One region of the Terrabacter sp. 05T424 genome, then DNA from elsewhere that is predicted to be linked to it. Evidence: predicted binding sites of a transcription regulator. Region 1 holds the regulator's gene; each other region holds the start of a gene.
What was found. Region 1 encodes HrcA, which represses chaperone genes, less so after heat shock. Its sites were predicted from a motif close to TTNGCACTCGNNNNNNNCGAGTGCNAA; they were not measured.
Positions count from the first base shown of each region.

Region 2: a site for HrcA is predicted at 1,209-1,235, ahead of groES (co-chaperone GroES). Genes of this name have one in related genera too.
Region 3: a site for HrcA is predicted at 1,880-1,906, ahead of groL (chaperonin GroEL). Genes of this name have one in related genera too.

Region 1 is NZ_JBFTLB010000001.1:1,056,539-1,059,811, forward strand. It holds gene AC1DE0_RS04935 (CHAP domain-containing protein) at 1-350, shown strand, start outside; gene AC1DE0_RS04940 (DUF3097 domain-containing protein) at 372-1,256, opposite strand; gene hrcA (heat-inducible transcriptional repressor HrcA) at 1,499-2,542, shown strand; gene dnaJ (molecular chaperone DnaJ) at 2,628-3,273, shown strand, end outside.
Region 2 is NZ_JBFTLB010000004.1:207,052-210,324, reverse strand. It holds gene AC1DE0_RS11495 (class I SAM-dependent methyltransferase) at 1-1,161, opposite strand, end outside; gene groES (co-chaperone GroES) at 1,386-1,682, shown strand; gene groL (chaperonin GroEL) at 1,830-3,273, shown strand, end outside.
Region 3 is NZ_JBFTLB010000001.1:60,856-64,128, reverse strand. It holds gene groL (chaperonin GroEL) at 93-1,724, opposite strand; gene AC1DE0_RS00280 (HIT family protein) at 2,029-2,448, opposite strand; gene AC1DE0_RS00275 (hypothetical protein) at 2,524-3,105, opposite strand; gene AC1DE0_RS00270 (MBL fold metallo-hydrolase) at 3,197-3,273, shown strand, end outside.

The DNA of each region.
Region 1 (3,273 bases):
GCGTCCTCGACACCGAGACCGGGCTCAGCCTCGCCGCCGGGTCGGTCGCCGGACGCGTCGCGGCCGGCAGTGCCCCCGTCGTCACCGTCGTCGGGAAGGGCGGTGTGCCGACGACGGGCGTCCGTGCGGCCGTCCTCACCCTCACTGTCGTCTCACCGACGGCCGCCGGATATCTCACTGCCTACCCGAGCGGGTCGGCCGAGACGCCCTACGCAACGGTCAAGTACGGCTCGGGCCGTACCGCCACCAACACCGTCGTCGTGCCCGTGGGGCTCGACGGTGCCGTCCGGGTCAAGACGTCAGCGGCCGCATACGTGAAGGTCGACGTCCAGGGGTACGTGCGCTGGTGAACGGCGGCTGGGCACCCGGTGTCAGGCGCCGGGTTCCGTCACGAAGTCGATGAGCTCCTCGACGCTCGCGAGCAGGGTGGGCTCGAGGTCGGCGTACGTGCGCACGGTGCCGAGGATCCGCTTCCACGCGTTCGCGATGTCGGCCTGGCTCGCGTGTGCCCAGCCCAGCTCGGCGCAGATGCCGTGCTTCCACGACGTGCCGCGCGGGATGACCGGCCACCGCTGCCAGCCCAGCCGTTCGGGACGCACCGACTGCCACACGTCGACGTAGGGGTGGCCAAGGATCTTCACGTGCTGGGCGAGGCCCGGAAGGGCTCGGGCCTGCTCGACGATGCGGGCCTCCTTGGTGCCCGGCACGAGGTGGTCGACGAGCACCCCGAGGCGGTGCCCGGGGCCGGGCCGGAACTCCGCGATGATGCCGGCCAGGTCGTCGACGCCGTCCATGAGCTCGACGACGACGCCCTCGACGCGCAGGTCGTCGCCCCACACCTTCTCGACCAGCTCGGCGTCGTGGCGCCCCTCGACGTAGATGCGCGAGCCGCTGGCGACCTTCGCTCGAGCGCCGGCCACGGCCACCGAGCCGCTCGCCGTGCGCGACGCAGCCCGGCGCGCCTCGGCCAGGGCTGCTCCCGAGGCGGCCACCGGTGGCGTCAGGGTGACGGGGGAGCCGTCGACGAGGAAGCCGGGGCCGAGGGGGAAGGCCTTGGTGCGGCCCCGCCGGTCCTCGAGGTGCACGACGTGCATGCCGCCGGCCTTCTCGACCCGCACGACAGCGCCCACCCAGCCTGTCTCGACGTCCTCGACGACAAGGTCGGGCTCGGCGGGGGTCGGTGTCGACCGACCACGCTTCGGGGCGCGCCAGTCGCCGCTCAGCACGTCGGATCCGTAACGGTTGTTGGGGGACACGACAAGCGAGCGTATGCCGCCGGGTGGGCCGCGGCGCGTGCGCCACGCGGAGGGCGGCGAGACGGTGGCAGGGCGGCATGCGGTTGGATGAAATCGGAGATCCGCGCGCCACGTCGTAGACTTGGCACTCGCTGCGCGAGAGTGCCAGACGAGGCGCCGGTGCAGAGACCCGTGGCAGGCCCGTGGCCCACCACCGGCCCACCGGGCCGCGCGGGTGGCCGAAACCGTGAAGGAGGTACGTGATGAGCGAGGACCGCAGGCTGATGGTGCTCCGCGCCATCGTGCAGGACTACGTGCACACCTCCGAGCCGGTCGGTAGCAAAGCGCTCGTCGAGAGGCACCACCTCGGGGTGAGCGCGGCGACGGTCCGCAACGACATGGCCCTGCTCGAGGAGGAGGGCCTCATCCACGCGCCGCACACCTCGGCCGGCCGGGTGCCCACCGACGCCGGCTACCGCGTCTTCGTCGACCGGCTCAGCGCGGTCAAGCCGCTGAGCTCGGGCGAGCGGCGCGCGATCAGCCAGTTCCTCGAGGGCGCCGTCGACCTCGACGACGTGGTCGACCGCACCGTGCGCCTCCTCGCGAGCCTGACGCGGCAGGTCGCCGTCGTGCAGTACCCGTCGCTGACCCGGTCGACCGTGCGCCACATCGAGCTCGTCCCGCTGGGCTCGTCGCACCTCATGATCGTCCTCATCGTCAACACCGGCCGCGTCGAGCAGCGCGTCGTCGACACGGGCCGGGTGCTGTCGGACCCCGACGGTGAGGCGCTCGTGTCCTCGATCCGCACCCGCATCAACGACGTCGCCGCCGGAGTTCCGTTCACGGTCGCCGCGGCGCAGCTGCGGCGCCTCGTCGACGACACCGACGAGGCCGACCGCGCCGCGATGCGAGCCGTGGTCTCTGCCCTCGGCGACGCGCTCGTCGAGGAGCGCGAGGAGCGCGTCGTGCTGGCCGGCCAGGCCAACCTCGCCCGGGCCGGCGCCGACTTCCCCCGCACCATCGGGCCCATCCTCGAGGCACTCGAGGAGCACGTGACCCTGCTGCGCCTGCTCGGCCAGCTGGGCGACGACCCCGACCTCGTCTCGGTGCGCATCGGCTCCGAGAACCCCGTGACGGGCCTGCAGAGCACGTCACTCGTGTCCGTCGGCTACGGGTCCGGCTCCGAGCGCGTGGCCAGCCTCGGGGTGCTCGGCCCCACCCGCATGGACTACCCCACGACGATGGCGTCGGTGCGTGCGGTCGCCCGCTACGTCTCCGAGATCCTCGACGACAACAAGGCCACCTGACCGTTCCGGCCTGCAGATCCCGCGACCAGCTGCCGGTGCACCGCTGCGCCGAACCCAAATCACCACGTACCGAAGGAATCCCAGCTTGAACGACTACTACGCCGTCCTCGGTGTCTCGCGCGACGCGAGCCAGGAGGAGATCAAGAAGGCCTACCGTCGACTCGCCCGCAAGCTGCACCCAGACGTGAACCCCGGCGCCGAGGCGGAGGAGGAGTTCAAGCGGGTGTCGCAGGCCTACGACGTGCTGTCCGACCCGCAGAAGCGCCAGTCCTTCGACATGGGCGCCGACCCGTTCGCCAGCGGTGGCGGTGCCGGCTTCGGTGCCGGACAAGGCTTCTCGTTCAGCGACGTCATGGACGCCTTCTTCGGGGCAGGGGCGACGGCCGGCACGCGCGGCCCCCGTCCGCGCATGCAGCGCGGGCAGGACGCCCTCGTGCGCCTCGACCTCGACCTGGCCAAGGCCGTCTTCGGCTCCGAGGAGGAGCTGACCCTCGACACCGCCGTGGGCTGCACCCGCTGCGACGGCGACGGCGCCGAGCCCGGCACCGGCCGCCAGACCTGCCCGATCTGCAAGGGCGCCGGTGAGGTGCAGCAGGTCCAGCGCAGCTTCCTCGGCCAGGTCATGACCTCCCGCCCTTGCGTCAACTGCCAGGGCTTCGGCTCGACCCTCACCGACCCCTGCCACGACTGCTCCGGCGACGGCCGCGTGCGCACCCGGCGCTCGCTCAAGC
Region 2 (3,273 bases), on a different contig from region 1:
CCGGCCCGTCATCTTCAGCTGCCGGCGCAGCACGTCGGCGTCGAGGGTGACGCCTCGCTTCTTGATGGTGACGCGGTCGTGTCCGGCGTCGCGCAGCCAGCGCGCGAGCCGTTTCGTAGACAGCGGCATCGCCTCGACGACTCGGAACCGGCGGGCCCACGGCAGGTCGCGCGACACCCCGCTCGTCACGTAGCCGACACCGGACGCCAGCTCGACGCCGTCGACGGCAGACACCAGGGCGCCGGTCAGGCCGGCACGGATCACGGCACGGTCGGGCTCATAGAGCCAGTCGCCCATCTCGGTGACCGACCGCAGGACCGGGTGATCGACCCCTTCGGCGGCGTCGCGCTCGGTCACGACAGCGGTCGACGACGCGGTGCAGACGGCGGCGGTGCGTCCGGTCGATGCGACGAGGGGGCCCCACCACACCGCGCACTCGAGCACCTCGCCCTGCCAGGAAGTCCACTGCGCCTCGGCCCCTCGGGGCACCGACCCGTGCGGGAAGGCGGGCGAGAGCTTCGCCCCGGTCGCCGGGACCTGCTCGGCGAAGGCGAGCACCTGCGACCACGACGGCGAGATGGCGTCGAGGGAGAAGACGCGCTTGGTGCGGCCGCTGACGTCGGCAACCCCGCGCACGCGGCGGGCCGGGTCGAGCCACAGGCCGACGTCAACGCGGTCGTCAGCCGGCGGCAGGCGTACGTCCTCGGCGAGCCCGTGGGTCACCCGGGCGGACGGCCAGTGCCGCAGGTTGACCGCGGCGACGCGTGCGGTGGTGTCGTCGGCGTCGACGGCGTGCACCGCGAGGTCGAGGCCGGCGAAGGCCATCGCGTCGGCACCCAGCCCGCACCCGAGGTCGTGCACCTCGCGCACCCCGGCGACGGCATACCGGTGGGCGTGCCGCGCCGCGATGGCGAGGCGGGTCGCCTGCTCGAGCCCGTCGGCGGTGAAGAGCATGCCGGCGGCGAAGTCGCCGAACTTCTCGGTGCCGCGCGACCGCAGCCGCGACTGGGTCATGGCCGCGGCCACGAGGTCGGCCGCGAAACCGGCCTCGCGGAGGCGGTCCTGAAGGTGCAGCGAGGCCGTCTCGTCGTACGGCGGCAGCGACTGGAGCAGCGCCCAGCCCTCACCCGCAGCGAGGCGGTCGACCATGGCGGCGTCCATGGGCACATCCTGCCAGCGCGGGCGACCAGCACGAATCGCGACGGATTCTGGCACTCGACTTGACCGAGTGCTAACCGAAACCTAGATTTCTTCCTGTTGGCACTCTCCACCCGGAAGTGCCAGCGTCCTCCTCGAGGGAGGTCGACCCCCGCGACGGCGTCCGTCCTCGAGAGCCCACAGTCCGCAATCCAGTTTTCGACTGTCCCGAAGGGAAGGTCACCACCGTGTCGGTTTCCATCACGCCGCTCGAAGACCGCATCGTCGTCAAGTCCCTCGAGGCCGAGCAGACCACCGCGTCCGGCCTCGTCATCCCGGACACTGCCAAGGAGAAGCCGCAGGAGGGCGAGGTCCTCGCTGTCGGCCCCGGCCGCTTCAACGACAACGGCACCGAGCGCGTCCCGCTCGACGTCAAGGTCGGCGACAAGGTCATCTACAGCAAGTACGGCGGCACCGAGGTCAAGTACGGCGGCGAGGAGTACCTCATCCTCTCCGCGCGCGACGTCCTCGCGATCGTCGGCTGACCCAGCCGTATGCCGTGAACGCACCCCGGTGAGCCCCGTCGGGGTCTCCCCGGGGTGCGTCTCTTTCGGCCCCTCGTTTGACCGGGCGTGCTGGCAGCAGCCCCGAATCCCCAAGAACCGCAATGCAACCCGAGCCAAAGGAAGATCATGGCCAAGCAGCTGGAGTTCGACGACTCCGCCCGCAAGTCGCTCGAGCGCGGCGTCAACGCGCTCGCCAACGCCGTCAAGGTGACGCTCGGCCCGAAGGGCCGCAACGTCGTCATCGACAAGAAGTGGGGCGCCCCCACGATCACGAACGACGGTGTGACCATCGCCCGCGAGATCGAGCTCGAGGACGCCTACGAGAACCTCGGCGCCCAGCTCGCCAAGGAGGTCGCGACCAAGACGAACGACGTCGCCGGTGACGGCACGACGACCGCGACCGTGCTCGCCCAGGCCATGGTCAAGGAGGGCCTGCGCAACGTCGCCGCCGGTGCCGCCCCGGCCGCGCTCAAGCGCGGCATGGACAAGGCCGTCACCGCGGTCAACGACCGCCTCCTCGAGAACGCCCGCGAGGTCGAGGGCAAGGACGAGATCGCCTCCGTCGCCACGCTGTCCGCCCAGGACGCCACCCTCGGTGGCCTCATCGGCGAGGCGTTCGACAAGGTCGGCAAGGACGGCGTCATCACCGTCGAGGAGTCCTCGACGACGGCGACCGAGCTCGAGTTCACCGAGGGCATGCAGTTCGACAAGGGCTACCTCTCGGCCTACTTCGTCACCGACACCGAGCGCATGGAGACCGTCCTCGAGGACGCCTACGTGCTCATCAACCAGGGCAAGATCTCCTCGGTCGCCGAGGTTCTCCCCGTCCTCGAGAAGGTCGTGCAGTCCGGCAAGCCGCTGCTCATCATCGCTGAGGACGTCGACGGCGAGGCCCTCTCGACGCTCGTCGTCAACAAGATCCGCGGCACCTTCAACGTCGCCGCCGTCAAGGCTCCCGGCTTCGGCGACCGCCGCAAGGCGATGCTGCAGGACATCGCGATCCTCACCGGTGGCCAGGTCATCGCCGAGGAGGTCGGCCTCAAGCTCGACCAGGCCGACCTCACGGTCCTCGGCCAGGCCCGCCGCGTCGTCCTCACCAAGGACAACACGACGATCATCGACGGCAACGGCGACGAGTCCGAGGTCGCCGGTCGCGTGCACCAGCTCAAGGCCGAGATCGAGCGCACCGACTCCGACTGGGACAAGGAGAAGCTCCAGGAGCGTCTCGCCAAGCTCGCCGGTGGCGTCTGCGTCATCAAGGTCGGCGCGCACACCGAGGTCGAGCTCAAGGAGAAGAAGCACCGCATCGAGGACGCGATCTCCGCGACGCGTGCTGCGATCGAGGAGGGCATCGTCGCCGGTGGCGGCACCGCCCTCATCCACGCCGCCTCCGCCATCGACGCCCTCGAGCTGACCGGTGACGAGGCCACGGGCGCGTCTATCGTGCGCAAGGCCGTCGCCGAGCCGCTGCGCTGGATCGCGGAGAACGCCGGCCTGCAGGGCTACGTCGTCACCTCCAAGGTGGCGGAGCTGCCCCTCGGCCAGGGCCTCAACGCGGCCACCGGCGAGT
Region 3 (3,273 bases), 1.0 Mb from region 1:
CTGAGCCGATGACGGCACGGGTACGCCGAAGGGCGGCTCCCCAGCAGGGGAACCGCCCTTCGGACGTGACTGTGTCGCGTGAGCGGCGGGGCTCAGAAGCCCATGCCGCCCATGCCGCCCATGTCGTCGCCACCGGGCATGGCCGGCGCGTTCTTCTCGGGCTTGTCGGCGATGACGGCCTCGGTCGTGAGGAACAGCGCGGCGATCGACGCGGCGTTCTGCAGCGCCGAGCGCGTCACCTTGACCGGGTCGATGATGCCGGCGGCCAGCAGGTCGCCGTACTCGCCGGAGGCCGCGTTGAGACCGTGGCCGGCCTCGAGACCGCGCACCTTCTCCGCGACGACGCCACCCTCGAGACCGGCGTTGATCGCGATCTGCTTGAGCGGGGCCTCGGTCGCGACGCGCACGATGTTGGCACCGGTCGCCTCGTCACCCTCGAGCGTGAGCTCGTCGAGCGCCTTGGCGGCCTGGATGAGGGCCACGCCACCACCGGCGACGATGCCCTCCTCGACGGCAGCCTTCGCGTTGCGGACGGCGTCCTCGATGCGGTGCTTGCGCTCCTTGAGCTCGACCTCGGTGGCCGCGCCCGCCTTGATGACGGCGACGCCGCCGGCGAGCTTGGCGAGGCGCTCCTGGAGCTTCTCGCGGTCGTAGTCGGAGTCCGACTTCTCGATCTCGGCCTTGATCTGGGCGATGCGGCCCTCGATCTGCGAGCGGTCCTCGGCATCTTCGACGATGGTCGTCTCGTCCTTGGTGACGACGACCTTGCGAGCGCGGCCGAGCAGGTCGAGGGTGGCGTTCTCGAGCTTGAGACCGACCTCCTCGGAGATGACCTGGCCACCGGTGAGGATGGCGATGTCGGTGAGCATGGCCTTGCGGCGGTCGCCGAAGCCCGGAGCCTTGACGGCGACGGACTTGAAGGTGCCCTTGATCTTGTTCACGACGAGCGTCGCGAGGGCCTCACCCTCGATGTCCTCGGCGATGATCAGCAGCGGCTTGCCGGACTGCATGACCTTCTCGAGCAGCGGGACGAGGTCCTTGATGCTGCCGATCTTGGAGTTCGCGACGAGCACGTAGGCGTCGTCGAGGACGGCCTCCATGCGCTCGGTGTCGGTGACGAAGTAGGCGGAGATGTAGCCCTTGTCGAAGCGCATACCCTCCGTCATCTCCAGCTCGAGGCCCATGGTGTTGGAGTCCTCGACGGTGATGACACCTTCCTTGCCGACCTTGTCCATCGCCTCGGCGATGAGGGCACCGATCTCCTCGTCGGCCGCCGAGATGCTGGCGGTCGAGGCGATCTGCTCCTTGGTCTCGATCTCCTTGGCCTGTTCGAGCAGGCGGGCGGTGACGGCCTCGACGGCCTTCTCGATGCCGCGCTTGAGCGCCATCGGGTTGGCGCCGGCGGCCACGTTGCGCAGGCCTTCCTTCACCATCGCCTGGGCGAGCACGGTGGCCGTCGTCGTGCCGTCACCGGCGACGTCGTCGGTCTTCTTGGCAACTTCCTTGACGAGCTCCGCGCCGATCTTCTCGTACGGGTCGTCGAGCTCGATCTCCTTGGCGATCGAGACGCCGTCGTTGGTGATCGTGGGGGCGCCCCACTTCTTCTCCAGGACGACGTTGCGGCCCTTCGGGCCGAGGGTCACGCGGACGGCGTCGGCGAGGATGTTCATGCCCCGCTCGAGACCGCGGCGTGCCTCTTCGTCAAAAGCAATGGTCTTGGCCATTCGGGTGGTTCCTCCCACACGAAACGTTGGTGGTGGACCGCACGACGCCCGCGACGGACGGGACCGGTCTCCCCAGCTTCATGTCGCTGCGGACCCGACCCCTCGGCATACGGCCCATTTCTGTCACTCCCCGAGGGAGAGTGCTAACGCCATTATTGGCACTCTCGGGGTGAGAGTGCAAACAAAACGAGGGACCGGCCCTCTCTTCGCACCGCGCCCTCCCCAGGAGGTATGCCGTCCGCCCACCCGGGCGCACGGCATACGCCCTCAGTCGCCCAGCCGCGGCGGGGTCTGGCAGGTGGCGTCAGGCGGCCGGCTCGAGTGCGGCGACGAGGCGGGCGGCATACCCTGCGGACTCCTGGGCAGAGGCGTACGTCGTGCGCGGCCAGAAGAAGCCGCGCAGGCCGTCGCCCTTGGTCCGCGGCACGACGTGCACGTGCAGGTGCGGCACCGACTGGCTGACGACGTTGTTCATCGCGACGAACGAGCCCTGCGCCCCCAGGCCGGTCACGGCCGCGGCTGCGAGACGGCGTGCGGCGCCGAGCAGGCCCGCGTGCAGGTCGTCGGGCAGGTCGAGCAACGTGTCGACGTGCACCCGCGGCACGAGCAGGACGTGGCCCTTGAACACCGGCCGCCGGTCGAGGAACCCGACGAAGTCCGGCTCGTCGAGCACCCGGTCACTGGGCAGGTCGCCGGCGACGACGGAGCAGAAGACGCAGTCCATGGCCACAGGCTGCCACGCAGCGTGGCCCCCGTCGCGCAGGCGTCGACGGGGGCCATCACTTCGGGTGCGTCGGGGTCAGCAGATGATGAGCAGGAAGCAGCCGCCGTCGGAGGGCGTCGGAGAGCTCGTGGGCGTCGGCCGCGGCGAGGTCGGCATGGGCTTCGGCCCGCCCTTGGTCGGCGACGGGCTGGGCGCGGCGGTCGACGACGACGGGCCCGGCGTCGTCGGCGCGGGGACCGGCGGGGGCGCCACGGTCGAGGTGGTGGTCGCGTCGGGAGCCGGGGCGCGGGTCGTGGGGACCTGCGACGTGGCGTCGGAGGCCGGCTCGACGACGGCGGTCGCGGCAGGCTGCGTCGAGGACGTGCCGGGGAGCGGCGCGGCGGTGCTCGACGTGCCGGGCGCGTCCGAGGTGCCTGCAGAAGTGCCTGGGGAGGTGCCCCAGCCATCCTCCGACGGCGTCTCGGCGAAGTCCGAGCCAGGGACGTTCGGGAAGACGCCGGCGCTCATCGCCTCGTCACGCCAGCTGTCGCCCGACCAGAGCACGACGGCTCCGGTGGCGAGGAGAGCGAACGCCGCGAGGGCGGCCACGATGACGGCTCGGCGGCGACGACGGCGGCCCGGGGTGGGCTGGAAGTCGGTGGAGGGCTCGAAGGACATGGCTCACAAACGTAGAGGAACTGGGCTTCGACCGCCTGTCCGGAGCGTCGCCGCTGCCCGGCTACTACGGTGGGACGGTGCGCGAGGAGACATGGATCACATCGAGGTCCCGCTCATGACCGGCAAGCCCGGCTTCGCGGCGGCCACCACGGCGTCCGCCGGAACGGG